Linked DNA regions of Duganella dendranthematis. The protein of the gene in region 1 interacts with the protein of each later gene in a pairwise test. Links are inferred from orthologs where the notes say so. Each region holds a gene or a part of one and is shown in the gene's direction. Other genes may lie near its edges.

What was found. Proteins that work in one complex are often made in the same cells at the same time.
Region 2: the proteins of ligA (region 1) and leuS interact in binary tests that used the Escherichia coli proteins (3 or more experiments, as listed by UniProt). The link is inferred for Duganella dendranthematis from one-to-one orthologs.

Annotation. Positions count from the first base shown.
Region 1 is NZ_CP051684.1:6,008,899-6,016,037, reverse strand. Bases 1,551-4,574 are described here. They hold ligA (NAD-dependent DNA ligase LigA), read left to right. Parts: upstream 1,551-1,904; coding sequence 1,905-4,244; downstream 4,245-4,574. Other genes in these bases: galU (UTP--glucose-1-phosphate uridylyltransferase GalU), read left to right, coding at 4,246-4,574; HH213_RS27515 (cell division protein ZipA C-terminal FtsZ-binding domain-containing protein), read left to right, coding at 1,551-1,892. Also shown: chromosome segregation protein SMC, read left to right, coding at 1-708; more of HH213_RS27515, read left to right, coding at 705-1,550; more of galU, read left to right, coding at 4,575-5,145; def (peptide deformylase), read left to right, coding at 5,142-5,678; HH213_RS27495 (AI-2E family transporter), read left to right, coding at 5,690-6,748; HH213_RS27490 (hypothetical protein), read right to left, coding at 6,745-7,139. UniProt on the Escherichia coli protein: DNA ligase that catalyzes the formation of phosphodiester linkages between 5'-phosphoryl and 3'-hydroxyl groups in double-stranded DNA using NAD as a coenzyme and as the energy source for the reaction.
Region 2 is NZ_CP051684.1:1,874,634-1,881,930, reverse strand. Bases 2,496-5,677 are described here. They hold leuS (leucine--tRNA ligase), read left to right. Parts: upstream 2,496-2,855; coding sequence 2,856-5,477; downstream 5,478-5,677. Other genes in these bases: HH213_RS08710 (LPS-assembly lipoprotein LptE), read left to right, coding at 5,486-5,677; HH213_RS08720 (helix-turn-helix transcriptional regulator), read right to left, coding at 2,496-2,640. Also shown: HH213_RS08740 (ExbD/TolR family protein), read left to right, coding at 1-246; HH213_RS08735 (barstar family protein), read left to right, coding at 246-572; map (type I methionyl aminopeptidase), read right to left, coding at 559-1,404; HH213_RS08725 (VOC family protein), read right to left, coding at 1,464-1,814; more of HH213_RS08720, read right to left, coding at 1,852-2,495; more of HH213_RS08710, read left to right, coding at 5,678-6,115; holA (DNA polymerase III subunit delta), read left to right, coding at 6,125-7,141; HH213_RS08700 (glutamate-5-semialdehyde dehydrogenase), read left to right, coding at 7,158-7,297.

The DNA of each region.
Region 1 (7,139 bases):
CTGTCCGAGAAGCTGCATCCGGAGATGAAGGCGTCCTACTTGCAAGGCGAGGTGACGCGCCTGACCAACGCTATCTCGCTTCTCGGCGCCGTCAACCTGGCGGCCTTGGACGAGCTGGCGACGGCGTCCGAGCGCAAGAACTTCCTCGATTCGCAGAACGCGGATCTGACGGAGGCGATCAACACGCTGGAAGACGCCATCAACCGGATCGACAAGGAAACCCGCGATCTGCTGCAGGATACCTTCGACCGCGTCAACGGCCACTTCTCCGAACTGTTCCCAATCCTGTTCGGCGGCGGCCAGGCCAAACTGATTATGACGGGCGACGAAATCCTCGACTCCGGCGTGCAGGTCATGGCCCAGCCGCCGGGCAAGAAGAATGCCACCATCCACCTGCTGTCCGGTGGCGAGAAAGCGCTGACCGCCACCGCGCTGGTGTTCTCCATGTTCCGCCTGAATCCCGCGCCTTTCTGCCTGCTCGACGAGGTGGACGCGCCGCTGGACGACGCCAATACCGAACGATTCTGCCGCATGGTCAAGCGCATGTCTGAACATACTCAATTCCTCTTCATCTCGCACAACAAGATTGCGATGGAGATGGCCAATCAACTGATCGGTGTGACGATGCAAGAGCAGGGTGTATCGCGCATCGTGGCGGTGGATATGGAATCCGCCGCAAACTTCGCTTCCGAGGCACAAGCAGCATGACAGACCTTCAAATCAGCTTACTCGCAGCCGCAGGCGTGTTTATCGCCGGCGTCTTCACGTACAACAAAATCCAGGAATACAAGGCCAAGAAAAGCGTGGAACGCGCTTTCTCGACCGACCATGACGATGTGCTGATGCGCACCGGCGGCGAAGAACCGCAACTGGCGCCGACAGCGATCAATCCTGCTGCGCCGCATGCGCGCCAGGAGCCAAGCTTCTCGCTTGACAGTTCCGCGCCCGGCGTCGCCGGCGGCGAAGCATCGGCGGCAGCTGCCGCACTCGGTGCTTTGGCAGCGGACTTCACCAGTGACGATGGCGCGCTGCTGACCGTCAGCGAAGAGGAACTGGCGGCGCGCGCCAACGCGGCATCGGCAGCGGCGGCGGAACAGGCCACCGCCCTGGTCGATCCGCTGATCGACTGCCTGCTGCCGCTGGCGCTGGAAGCTCCGGCGCGCGGTGACAAGCTGCTGCCGGTGCTGCAAACCCTGCGCATGGTCGGCAGCAAGCCGGTGCACTACATCGGCAAGGCCGTCAGCGGCGATTGGGAACCAGTCGCCCACGGCGGCGTCTACACCGAACTGCAAGGCGGCGTGCAACTGGCCAGCCGCAGCACCGCGCTGAACGAACTGGAATACTCGGAACTGGTGACGCGCCTGCGCGCCATGGCCGACGAAATCGGCGCCGAGCCGCAGATCCCCGACATGATCGAAGTAATGGCTGAAGCGCGCAACCTGCACCGCTTCGTCGCCGGTCACGATGCTCAGTTGGGCGTCAACCTGCAATCGAACGGCGCGCCATGGGCCATCAACACGCTGATCGGCGCGCTGGAGAAGCAAGGCTTCGACCTGCGTCCGGACGGCCGCTTCGTGATGCCGGACGGCGAGGGCGGCTTCCTGTTCTCGCTGTCGACCAATGTGACGCCGGCCGAGGAAACCACTGCGCGCCTGACGTTGCTGCTGGACGTGCCGTGCGTGGCGCCGGCGCGTGACGGTTTCGGCGCGATGGTCGCCTGCGCCAAGGGCCTGATGGTACGCCTTGACGGCACCATCGTCGACGACTACAACCAGCCGCTGTCGGATGCGGCGCTGACCGAGATCGCCGGCCAGGTGCAGGATTTCTACGCCGAGATGAACGATGCGGATATTCCGGCCGGTTCCACCCGCGCGATGCGTTTGTTCAGCTAAGAAGGTTAGGTAATGACGGAAGTAGATTTCAAAACGCGCATCGAGCAACTCAGCGCGGAGCTGAACCGGCATTTGCACGCCTATCATGTGGAAGACGCGCCGACTATTCCGGACGCGGAGTATGACAAGCTGTTTATCACGCTGCAAAAGCTGGAGGAAGAATACCCCGAGCTGGCGCTGCCGGACTCGCCGACCAAGCGCGTAGGCGCGGCCCCGCTGCCGCAGTTCGACCAAGTCACGCACACGGTGCCGATGCTGTCGCTGAATAACGGCTTCAGCGACGAGGATATCGAGAACTTCGACCGCCGCGTGCGCGAAGGCCTGGATACGGCCGCACTGGTGGAATACGCAGCCGAAGTAAAGTACGATGGCCTGGCCATCAACCTGCGCTATATCGATGGCGTTCTGGCGCAGGCGGCCACGCGCGGCGACGGCTACACCGGCGAGGATGTCACCGCCAATATCCGCACCATCCGTAGCATCCCTTTGCGCCTGAAGACCGACAACCCGCCCGCCATCCTTGATGTGCGCGGCGAAGTGCTGATGTTCAAGCGCGATTTCCAAGCGTTGAATGCCCGCCAGCGCGAAGCGGGACAGAAGGAATTCGCCAACCCGCGCAACGCCGCGGCGGGCAGCCTGCGACAGCTGGATTCACGCATCACCGCCTCGCGCAAACTGAGTTTCTTTGCCTATGGCGTCGGCGCGCTGGAAGGCGCCGAGATGCCGCTGTCGCATTCCGCGCTGCTGGACTGGTATCGCCAGCTTGGCCTGCCGGTGGCCAAGGAAGCCTCGCTGGTGCGCGGCTACGATGGCCTGATGGCGTACTACAAGCAGATCGGCGACGCCCGTCCAGGCATGCCGTACGAGATCGACGGCGTGGTCTACAAGGCCAACCTGCTGGCCGACCAGCGCGCGCTGGGCTTCGTTTCGCGTGCGCCGCGTTTCGCGCTGGCGCACAAATTCCCGGCCGAAGAAGCGCTGACCGTCGTGCAGGCGATTGAAGTGCAGGTCGGCCGCACCGGCGCGATTACGCCGGTGGCGCGGCTGGCGTCCGTGTTCGTCGGTGGCGTCAACGTTACGAACGCTACGCTGCACAATGAAGATGAGGTGCGCCGCAAGGACGTGCGCGTTGGCGACACCGTCATCGTGCGGCGCGCCGGCGACGTGATTCCTGAGGTGCTGGCGGTGGTGCTGGAGCGTCGTCCAACGCCGGAGCCGGCGCAATACGTGCTGCCGAAAACCTGCCCGGTGTGCGGCTCGCACGTTGTGCGCGAAGAGGGCGAGGCGATTGCGCGCTGCTCCGGTGGCCTGTTCTGTTCCGCGCAGCGCAAGGAAGCCATACGCCACTTCGCCGGCCGTCGCATGATGGACATCGAAGGCCTGGGCGACCGCTACATCGACAGTCTGGTCGAATGGGGCAAGGTGCAGCGCGTGGCCGACCTGTATTCGCTGAAGCTGGAAGACCTGCTGGAAATGAAGCGCCTCGCCGATGAACGCGATGGCACGACGCCGGAGACGGTCGCCAAGGGCAAGATCGCCACCAAGTGGGCGGACAATCTGCTGGAGGCCATCGCCGCCAGCAAGAATCCGCCGCTGGAGCGCCTGCTGTTCGCGCTGGGCATCCGCCACGTCGGCGAGTCCACCGCCAAGACGCTGGCCGAGTGGCTGGGCCGCTTTGACCTCATCCGCCGCGTGCCGGCCGCGCTGCTGCGCGTGCTGCCCGATATTGGCGGCACCGTGGCTGAATCGATCGCCGACTTCTTCGCCGAAGAGAAGAACCAGGAAGCCATCGATGCACTGCTGGCCGCCGGTGTGGCGCCGAAAGACGAGCATCCGCCAAGCGCCAAGCTGCGCGAAAAGCTGGACACGGTCAAGCTGATGGCGGCGCTGGCGATTCCCAAATTGACGGAACCGCGCAGCAAGCAGCTGGTGGAAGAAGGCGTGACGCTGGAAGCGCTGGCTTACCTGCAGGTGTTCAACGTCTTCGGCCTGCCGGCCACTGTATCGGATGCGCTTGAGGCGTGGATGTCGGAGCCGGCTAACCGCGCGCAAGTCAAGGCGCTGCATCTGCTGCGCAACGACCTGCTGGCGCAGCTGCCGGAAACAGTGGCCGCCGAAGGTCACCTGACCGGCAAAACCTTTGTATTAACCGGCACCTTGCCGAATATGGGCCGCGACCAGGCTGCTGCGCTGATTGAAGCGGAGGGCGGCAAGATCTCCGGTTCGGTCTCGAAAAAAACACACTATCTGGTTGCCGGCGCAGACGCCGGCAGCAAACTGGCCAAAGCACAAGAGCTGGAAGTCACCATTTTGGATGAAGCCGGCCTGCTCGAACTCCTCGCACAAAAATAACATGACCAAAATAAGAAAAGCAGTTTTCCCGGTTGCCGGTCTCGGTAGCCGTTTTCTCCCTGCCACCAAGGCACAGCCGAAAGAGATGTTGCCCATCGTCGACAAGCCGCTGATTCAATACGCGGTGGAGGAAGCGGTGGCGGCCGGCATTACCGAGATGGTGTTCATCACTGGCCGTAACAAGCGCGCCATCGAAGACCATTTCGACACCGCCTATGAGCTGGAGGCCGAGCTGGAAGCGGCCAATAAGCGCGTGCTGCTGGATCTGGTACAGAACGTTATCCCTAAACATATCAACTGCATCTACATCCGCCAGTCGGCGCCGCTCGGCCTCGGCCACGCGGTGCTGTGCGCGCGGCCGGTGGTAGGCGACGAACCGTTTGCCGTGCTGCTGGCCGATGACTTCATGGATACCGAGGACGGCGTCAAGCCGGTGCTGGCGCAGATGACCGAGGTGTATGAGCGTGAGCAGTCCAGCATCCTGGCGGTGCAGGACGTGCCGCGCGCGGCAACGCGCCAATACGGCATCGTCAGCGCCAGCGCCTATCAGCCAAAGCTGGAACAGGTGCATGGCATCGTCGAGAAGCCGATGCCGGAAGTGGCGCCGTCCACGCTGGCGGTGGTGGGACGCTATGTGCTGACGGGCCGCATCTTCAGCTACCTGGAAAACATCGGCAAGGGCGCCGGCGGCGAGATCCAGCTCACCGACGGCATCGCCGCGCTGATGAAGGACGAACGTGTGCTGGCCTACCGATACGACGGTACGCGCTATGATTGCGGCTCCAAGCTGGGCTACCTGAAGGCCACTACCGCGATGGGCCTCAAGCACCTGGAAACGGGCGACGAATACTGCGAGTTCCTGCGCCAGATACAGTGCGATATCAAGGGAGAAACGCGATGACGGTAAGAGAAATCCTGAAGATGGGCGATCCGCGCCTGCTGCGCGTGGCTGAACCGGTGACCGAGTTCGACACACCGGCGATGAAGGCGCTGATCGCCGATATGTTCGACACCATGCATGCCGCCAATGGCGCCGGGCTGGCGGCGCCGCAGATCGGCGTCAATCTGCAACTGGTGATCTTCGGCTTCAAACAGAACGCGCGCTATCCGGATGCGCCGCAGGTGCCGGAAACGGTATTAATCAATCCCATCCTCACTCCGCTGTCGGACGAGATGGAAGAGGGCTTTGAAGGCTGCCTGTCGGTGCCTGGCCTGCGCGGCAGCGTGCCGCGCTACGTCAAGCTGCGTTACGAGGGCGTGGATGAACACCAGCAGCCGATCAAGCGCGACGTCGACGGCTTCCACGCGCGCGTGGTGCAGCACGAAGTGGATCACCTGCTGGGCAAGCTGTACCCGATGCGCATCAAGGACTTTTCCAAGTTCGGCTTCACCGAGGTGATGTTCCCCGATCTTGATCCGAACGACGACGATTGAGCGCGCCGCCAATGCCCCAGTTCTCATTCCAACAAAAAGTATTCCTCGCCCTGCTGGCGTTAGTCACCATCGGCTTTGTCTGGATACTCGCGCCGTACGGCGGCGCCATTTTCTGGGGTGTGGTGCTGGCCATCCTGTTCGCGCCGATTTATCGCTGGTTGTTGCAGCGCACCCGCAACCGGGCCGGCCTGGCCGCCGTTCTGACGCTGCTGCTGATCGTGGTGATCGTTATCCTGCCGCTGACACTGGTGTCGATCTCGATCGTCAACCAGGCCGCAGCCGTGGTGCAGATGGTGCAGTCGGGTGAAATCACGGTCGCCATGTTTTTCAATAAGCTGATGGCGGCGCTGCCGAACTGGCTGGTGTCGCTGCTGGACCGCTTCCATCTGACCAGCCTGGAATATTTGCAGGCCAAACTCACCGAAGCGGCGTCGCAGGTGAGCAAGGAAGTGGCCACGCGCGCTATTAATGCGGGCCTGTACACCTTCGACTTCCTGACCGGCTTGTGCATCATGCTGTACCTGCTGTTCTTCCTGCTGCGCGATGGCGACAAGCTGGCCAAGCGCATCCGCGAGGCAGTGCCGCTGAGCCGCAAGTACAAGCAACGGTTGTTCCAGAACTTCACCACGGTGATTCGCGCCACAGTCAAGGGCAACATCCTGGTCGCCATCGCGCAAGGCGCGCTGGGTGGCCTGATCTTCTGGTTCCTGGACGTGAGCGCGCCGGTGCTGTGGGGCGTGTTGATGGCTTTCCTGTCGCTGCTGCCGGCGGTGGGCGCGGCCATTGTCTGGGCGCCGGTAGCGGTGTACTTCCTGGCGACGGGCTCTGTGTGGCAGGGCGTGACATTGGCGGTGTTCGGCGTGTTCGTCATCGGCCTGGTGGACAACTTCCTGCGCCCCGTGCTGGTGGGGCAGGACACCAAGATGCCCGATTACGTGGTGCTGCTGTCCACCGTGGGCGGCATGGCGCTGTTTGGCCTGAACGGCTTTGTCATCGGTCCGGTGGTGGCGGCGCTGTTTCTCGCGGCGTGGGATTTGTTCGTCAACGCCAGCGAGTTCCATACCGACTAGTCGTCGGTGGCCAGCAGGTCGCCGGCGTTCAGCAACGCGTACACGATGTCCGGCTTGTTGCGGAAGCAGCGGCGCAGCGCGGCGGGCAGGGCCTCATGCGTTTTGCGGCACAGGCCCGGCTTCTCGGCCAGTTTGATCGACAGGCCCATCACCGTGCTGACGCCGCGTACCGATGGCGTGATGGTCAGCGTGATGCCCAGCAGTTCGTCCAGCCGGCGCTTGATGCGGCCCAGGTCTTCATAGGTGGCGAGATTTTCGATGGCGGCCACCAGCTTCTTTTCCTCCTCGCGCGTGAGCTTCAGCACGCGGATATCGGCATCGTCCGGCGCCCGTTCCCATGCGTCCAGCAAGTCGTCGCGGCCGCATACGCAGGCGCCGGGCGGGCACTCTT
Region 2 (7,297 bases), 4.1 Mb from region 1 along the record:
GCCGCCACGGTCACGCTGTCGATCGACGGCAAGGGCAAGATATTCTGGAATAACGATCCGGTCGATCAGGCCGCGCTGGAAGCGCGCTTCGTCACTGCGGCCAAGCTGGACCCGCAGCCGGAACTGCAACTGCGCGCCGACAAGGACACCCGCTACGAAATCGTGGCGCAGGTAATGGCCGCCGCGCAGAGCAATGGATTAACGAAATTGGGCTTCGTCACCGATCCCAAGAAAGAGCAAAAATAATGGCAACCGCAGAACTGAATGGCGCAGCCATCACCGATTTCCCCAGCTTCCACGCCGCCTGCAAGGCCGCGATGGGCTTTCCCGACACCTATGGCAACACCATGGATGCGTGGGTCGATTGCCTGAGCTATCTGCGCGATGAAGACGGCATGAGCAAGTTCCGTCTGAAGCCGAATGAAGTGCTGGAAATCGTCATCAAGGACGCGCCGGCCATGCAGGCCGCCGTGCCCGATATTCTGGAAGAATTGACGTACTGCGTGGCCGGCCTCAACGAGCGCTATGAAGATTACGGCGAGAAGCCGGCCCTGAAGCTTACGCTGCGCTAGCAGGCTCGGCGCCGGCCGGCACGGCGTTCGGGATCTGCGACTTGGCGCCGGTTTCGCCGGGCGCCAGCGTCAGCACCTCAAAGCCGGTTTCGGTCACGTGCACCATGTGTTCCCATTGCGCCGACAGCGATTTGTCGCGCGTCTCGACGGTCCAGCCGTCGCTCAATTCCTTCGTCGCCGCCTTGCCGGCATTGATCATCGGCTCGATGGTGAACAGCATGCCCGGCTTGAGCACCATGCCCTGGCCGGGACGGCCGTAGTGCGTCACCTGCGGATCTTCGTGGTAGACCTGGCCGATGCCGTGGCCGCAGTAATCCAGCACCACGCTGTAGCCGGCCTTTTCGGCCACGGTCTGGATCGCAAAGCCGACATCGCCCAGCGTGGCTTTCGGCTTGACGGCGCGGATGCCGGCCCACATCGCCGCGTAGGTGGTTTCCACCAGCTTGCGGGTTGGCTTGGACGGCTCGCCAACGTAATACATGCGACTGGTATCGCCATGCCAGCCATCCTTGATGACGGCGACGTCGATGTTGATGATGTCGCCTTCTTTCAGCACCTGCGTGGCCGACGGAATGCCGTGGCACACCACGTGGTTGACCGAGCTGCACACGGTGGCCGGGAAGCCGCCGTAGCCGACGTTGGCCGGAATCGCATGCTGCACGTTGACGATGTAGTCGTTGCACAGCTGGTCGAGGTAGGCCGTGGTCACGCCCGGCTTGACGTGGGGAGCGATCATGGTCAGCACGTCGGCCGCCAGTTGGGCGGCGACGCGGGCCTGGACCATTTGCTCAGGCGTTTTGATGAGATTGGCGTTGCGGCGGGTGGCGGACATGGGGGCGACCTCTTTATTTGCAGAGGCAGTATTTTCCCACAATCGCTAGCGCACCGCTTTCAAATCGAAGTGGGGTTGTAGATCAGCCCCAGGATGTTGCCGAACGGGTCGGCCAATTCCACCGTCCTGATGCTCTCGCCGACGTCCTGGATGGCGCCATGGATGGTGGCGCCGAGCGCGGTGATGCGGCTGACTTCCGCTTCGATATCATCCACGCCCCAATAGACGGTGCTGCCGGCGGTGCCGGGCGTGCCGTCCGGGATCAGGCCCAGCTCAAAACCGCCGATGTTGAAGCCGACGTAGAACGGCTGGTCGAAATAGGGCGCGGCGCCGAACACTTTGGTGTACCAGTCCTTGGCGGCGGTCAGGTCCGCCACCGGGTAAGCGACGGTGCGTAATCCGTTGATCATGAGTGTCTCCGGTTGATAAAAACATCATCTTGGCACATCAGGCGGCGGGGCGATTGGAAAAATGGAATCGTTCGGGCGTGGTGGCGGCCAGCGCCTGGAAATCGTGGATCAGGTGGGACTGGTCGAAGTAGCCGCACTCCAGCGCCAGTTGCGCCCAGTCGGGCGAGCCGGCCGGCGCGGTCTTGAGGGCGGCGGTGGCCAGGCGGAAGCGGCAGATCCGCGCAAACAGCTTGGGCGACAGGCCGACATGCTGGCGAAACTGCACCGCCAGATGCTGGCGCGACACGCCCAGCTCGGCCGCCAGCTGTTCGACGCGCAAGGCGCCGCCGCTACCATCGAGCGCCGCTACCGCCCGCTGCACCAGCGCCAGCGCGCCGGCCGGCCGCATCGCATCCGCTGAATCTCCGTTGGCCGTCCGCAAGCGCTGTAACAATTCCTGCTCGATCAGGGCCAGCCGCGCGCGCTCCGGCGCCGCGTCGGTCCACAGCGCATCGGCCAGCCGATCGGCATCGCTGCGACCCCACAGCAAATCGATATCGGCGCGCTGATCGGTCAGCGCCTGCAGCGGCGCGGCCAGGAACACCCCCGCCATGCCCGGCTTGAAACGCACCGCCAACGTCAACACCGGCCGCGCGCTGGCGACGAGGATGGACGACGACATCATCCCCACCGCAAATCCCTGCTGGCCGCCGTCCTGCCAGAGAATATCGACACAATTGTCCGGCAACACCCGGTGCGTATGCGCTGCAGCCGGCGCCCGCGCCGCCCACACGCATGCCACATGTGCCGCCAGCAGCGGATGAGGCGGATATTCGCGATAAAACATGGTAGATCAGTATCCTTTTTTCAACCCCGCAGGGCCACAAAGGGGTCCGACCCCGTACGGGGTCGGACCCCGACGGCGGCTCGCCGCTTGAGGGGTAAAGCACGCGCGGGCATATTTTATCGAATCAGCCGGCCTTCACCCTCCGCCGGTGCGTGAAACACTCGGCCTCAAGGTATAATGTCCGGTTCATATTCACTAATTGGCCGTACACCATCATGCAAGATAAATATAGTCCCGCTGACGTAGAAAAAGCCGCCCAATCCCACTGGAAGGCGATCGATGCCTACAAGGCCGTCGAACACGACCCGCGCTTCCCGAAAGGTAAATACTACGCCTGCTCGATGCTGCCTTACCCATCGGGCAAGCTGCACATGGGCCACGTGCGCAACTATACGATCAATGACGTGATGTACCGCTATCTGCGCATGAACGGCTACAACGTGCTGATGCCGATGGGCTGGGACGCCTTCGGCATGCCGGCCGAGAACGCGGCGATGGCCAACAACGTGCCGCCGGCGCAATGGACCTACTCCAACATCGCCCACATGCGCTCGCAGATGGAGCTGATGGGTCTGGCTATCGACTGGTCGCGCGAAATGACCGCGTGCAAGCCGGAATACTACAAGTGGAACCAGTGGATGTTCCTGAAGATGCTGGAAAAAGGCATCATCTACAAAAAGACCGGTACTGTGAACTGGGACCCGATCGACCAGACCGTGCTGGCCAACGAACAGGTTATCGACGGCAAGGGCTGGCGCTCGGGCGCGGTGATCGAGAAGCGCGAAATTCCGATGTACTACGCGCGCATCACCGATTACGCCGATGAACTGCTGGGCTATGTCGACGACAAGCTGCCAGGCTGGCCTGAGCGCGTGCGCATCATGCAATCGAACTGGATCGGCAAATCGACCGGCGTGCGCTTCGCTTTCCCGCACGAGATCAAGGACGCCGACGGCGCCCTGATCGGCGACGGCAAGATGTACGTCTTCACCACCCGTCCGGACACGGTGATGGGCGTGACCTTCTGCGCCGTCGCTGCCGAGCATCCGCTGGCCGTGCTGGCCGCGCAGACCAATCCGGAACTGGCCGCCTTCAACGCCGAGTGCAAACTGGGCTCGGTGATTGAAGCCGACATGGCGACGATGGAGAAGAAGGGCATGCCGACCGGCCTGTTCGTCACCCATCCGATCACCGGCGACAAAGTCGAAGTCTGGGTCGGCAACTACGTGCTGATGACCTACGGCGATGGCGCCGTGATGGGTGTGCCGGCACACGACGAGCGCGATTTCGCTTTCGCCAAAAAATACAATCTGCCGATCAAGCAAGTGATCAAGGCTGAAGGCCAGGAATTCTCCACCGAAGCCTGGCAGGAATGGTACGGCGACAAAGAGATTTCGATCGTCACCAACTCCGGCAAGTACGACGGCCTGCGCTACCCGGAAGCCGTCGATGCGGTGGCCGCCGACATGGCCGCCCTCGGCCTGGGCGAGAAGAAGATCACCTTCCGTCTGCGCGACTGGGGCATCTCGCGCCAGCGTTACTGGGGCACGCCGATCCCGATGATCAACTGCGCCGATTGCGGCTCGGTGCCGGTGCCGGAAAAAGACCTGCCGGTGGTGCTGCCGGAAGACTGCGTACCAGATGGCAGCGGCAACCCGCTGAACAAGTACGAAGCCTTCCTCAAGTGCGACTGCCCGCAGTGCGGCAAGCCTGCGCGCCGCGAAACCGACACCATGGATACCTTCGTCGATTCGTCGTGGTACTACATGCGCTATACCTCGCCAGGCTCGAACGACGCCATGGTCGACGCCCGCAACGATTACTGGATGCCGATGGACCAGTACATCGGCGGCATCGAGCACGCGGTGCTGCACCTGCTGTATGCGCGCTTCTGGACCAAGGTGATGCGCGACTTCGGCCTGGTGAAATTCGACGAGCCGTTCACCAACCTGCTGACCCAGGGCATGGTGCTGAACGAGACCTACTACCGCGAAGAAGATTCGGGCAAGAAGATCTGGTTCAACCCGGCCGACGTCGACCTGACGCTGGACGACAAGGGCCGTCCGCAAGGCGCAACCCTGAAGGACGACGGCCAACCGGTGCAGATCGGCGGCACCGAGAAGATGTCGAAGTCGAAGAACAACGGCATTGATCCGCAAGCGCAGATCGAACAATACGGCGCCGACACCGCGCGCCTGTTCACCATGTTCGCCTCGCCGCCAGAGCAAACGCTGGAATGGTCGGGCAGCGGCGTGGAAGGCGCCAACCGCTTCCTGCGTCGCGTGTGGGCCTTCGGCTACGCGCAGCGTGAAGCCATCGCCGCCGCCGGTGCGCCGCTGGCCGCTGTCGCTACTTCCGATGCCAGCAAAGCGCTGCGCCGCGAAGTGCACAAGGTGCTGCAGCAGGCCGACTACGACGTCAAGCGCATCCAGTACAACACCGTGGTTTCGGCCTGCATGAAGATGCTGAACACGCTCGAATCGGCCAAGGACGTGGAAGCGGCCGTGCTGTCGGAAGGCTACGCGATCTTCCTGCGCCTGCTGAACCCAGTGGCGCCGCACATCACCCACGTGCTGTGGAAAGAGCTGGGCTACGCTGGTGATATCCTCGACGCGGCCTGGCCGCAGGTTGATCCAGCCGCGCTGGAACAATCGGAAATCGAGATGATGATCCAGGTGAACGGCAAGCTGCGTGGCAGCGTGGTGGTGGCCAAGGGCGCCGACAAGGCATCCATTGAAGCGGCCGCACTGGCCAACGAAGCGGTACAGAAGTTCATCGAAGGCACGCCGAAGAAGATCATCGTGGTGCCGGGCAAGCTGGTTAACATCGTAGTGTAAAGAGAACCATGGCGACTACTCTGAAGTTTTTCCGCCGCGGCGCGCTGTATGCCGCCGTGCTGGCCGCGTCGTTGACGGTGACGGCCTGCGGTTTCCACCTGCGCGGCGACAGCGGCCACTACACGCTGCCGTTCCCGACGATCTATGTGGGGCTGCCAGAGACGTCGCCATTGGCGATTGATCTGAAGCGCAATATTCGCGCCAACGGCGGCACCACGGTGGTCGCCAGCGCCAAGGACGCCGATGGTGTGGTCGATGTCTTGAGCAATCCGGAAAAGACCAAGACCAAGACCATTCTGTCGCTGAACAACAATGGCCGCGTGCGACAGTACCTGCTGACCTACAGCATTCTGTTCCGCGTCCTCGACAAGCAAGGCAAGGAGCTGCTGGGGCCAACCAACATCACGCTGACCCGGCCGATCGACTTTAACGAAACCCAGCTGCTGGCCAAGGAGCAGGAAGAGGCCTTGCTGTACAAGGACATGCAGACCGATCTGGTACAGCAGATGATGCGCCGCATCGCCGCCGTCAAGACGTCCGGCATGTCGCTACCGCCGCTGGCGCCGACGCCGCTGCCGGGTGGCGTGCAGCCATCGGGTCAGCCGTCGACGTTGCCGCCGGCCGTGCCGATTCAATAAAGGCGCCGCATGCAATTACGGTTGGAGGCGCTGGACGGCCATTTGAGCAAATCGCTGTCGCAGCTGTACGTCATCACCAGCGATGAGCATCTGCTGGCGCTGGAGGCTGCGGACAAGATCCGCAAGACCGCGCGCGCGCAGGGCTATTCCGAGCGCGACGTGCTGACCGTGGAGCGCAGCTTCAAGTGGGGCGAGCTGCTGGCGGCCAATCAGGCCTTGTCGCTGTTCGGTGACAAGAAACTGATCGAGCTGCGCATCCCGACCGGCAAGCCGGGCAAGGATGGCGGCGCGGCGCTGCAAAATTATGTCAAGGATCTGAGTCCGGACAACCTGACTTTGATCACGCTGCCAAAGCTGGACTGGCAGACGCAGAAGGCGGCCTGGGTCGCCAGTCTGCAACAGGCGGCGGTGTATATCGACATCCCGCAGGTGGAACGGGCGCAGTTGCCCAATTGGATAGGCCAGCGCCTTGCCCAACAAGGGCAAAGCGCGGACCGGCAGAGCATCGATTTCATCGCCGATCGCGTGGAAGGCAATCTGCTTGCGGCCCATCAGGAGATTCAAAAACTGGCCTTGCTGCACGAGCCGGGCAAGCTGACCTACGAGCAGGTGCATGAAGCGGTGCTGAATGTGGCGCGCTACGATGTGTTCAAGCTCAGTGAAGCGATGCTGGCGGGCGATCCGGCGCGGTTGATCCGCATGCTGGACGGCCTGAAAGGTGAGGGCGAAGCGCTGCCGCTGGTGCTGTGGGCGGTGTCGGAGGAAATCCGCACGCTGCTCAAGCTGAAGGCGGGCATGGCGCAAGGCCGGCCTTTGGGGGCGCTGCTGAAAGAGCATCGCATCTGGGGACCGAAGGAACGCATGATGGACCCGGCGCTGCGCCGGCTGTCGCTGCCGACGCTGGAAGCGGCAATGAAGGATGCGGCGCAAGTGGACAAGATGATCAAGGGCCTGCGCGCGAAAGCGTATGCCGGCGACGCGTGGGACGCGATGCTGCAACTGGCGTTGAAGGTCGCGCGCGGCTAACACCGACGAGATGACGATGGACATCAAGCAGTACATGGAACAACTGGGCCAGCGGGCGCGCAAGGCGTCGCGCGCCATGGCCCGTGCCGACAGCGCCGCGCGCAACCGCGCGCTGACGTTGATCGCCGATGCAATTGAACGTGATGCCGACGCGCT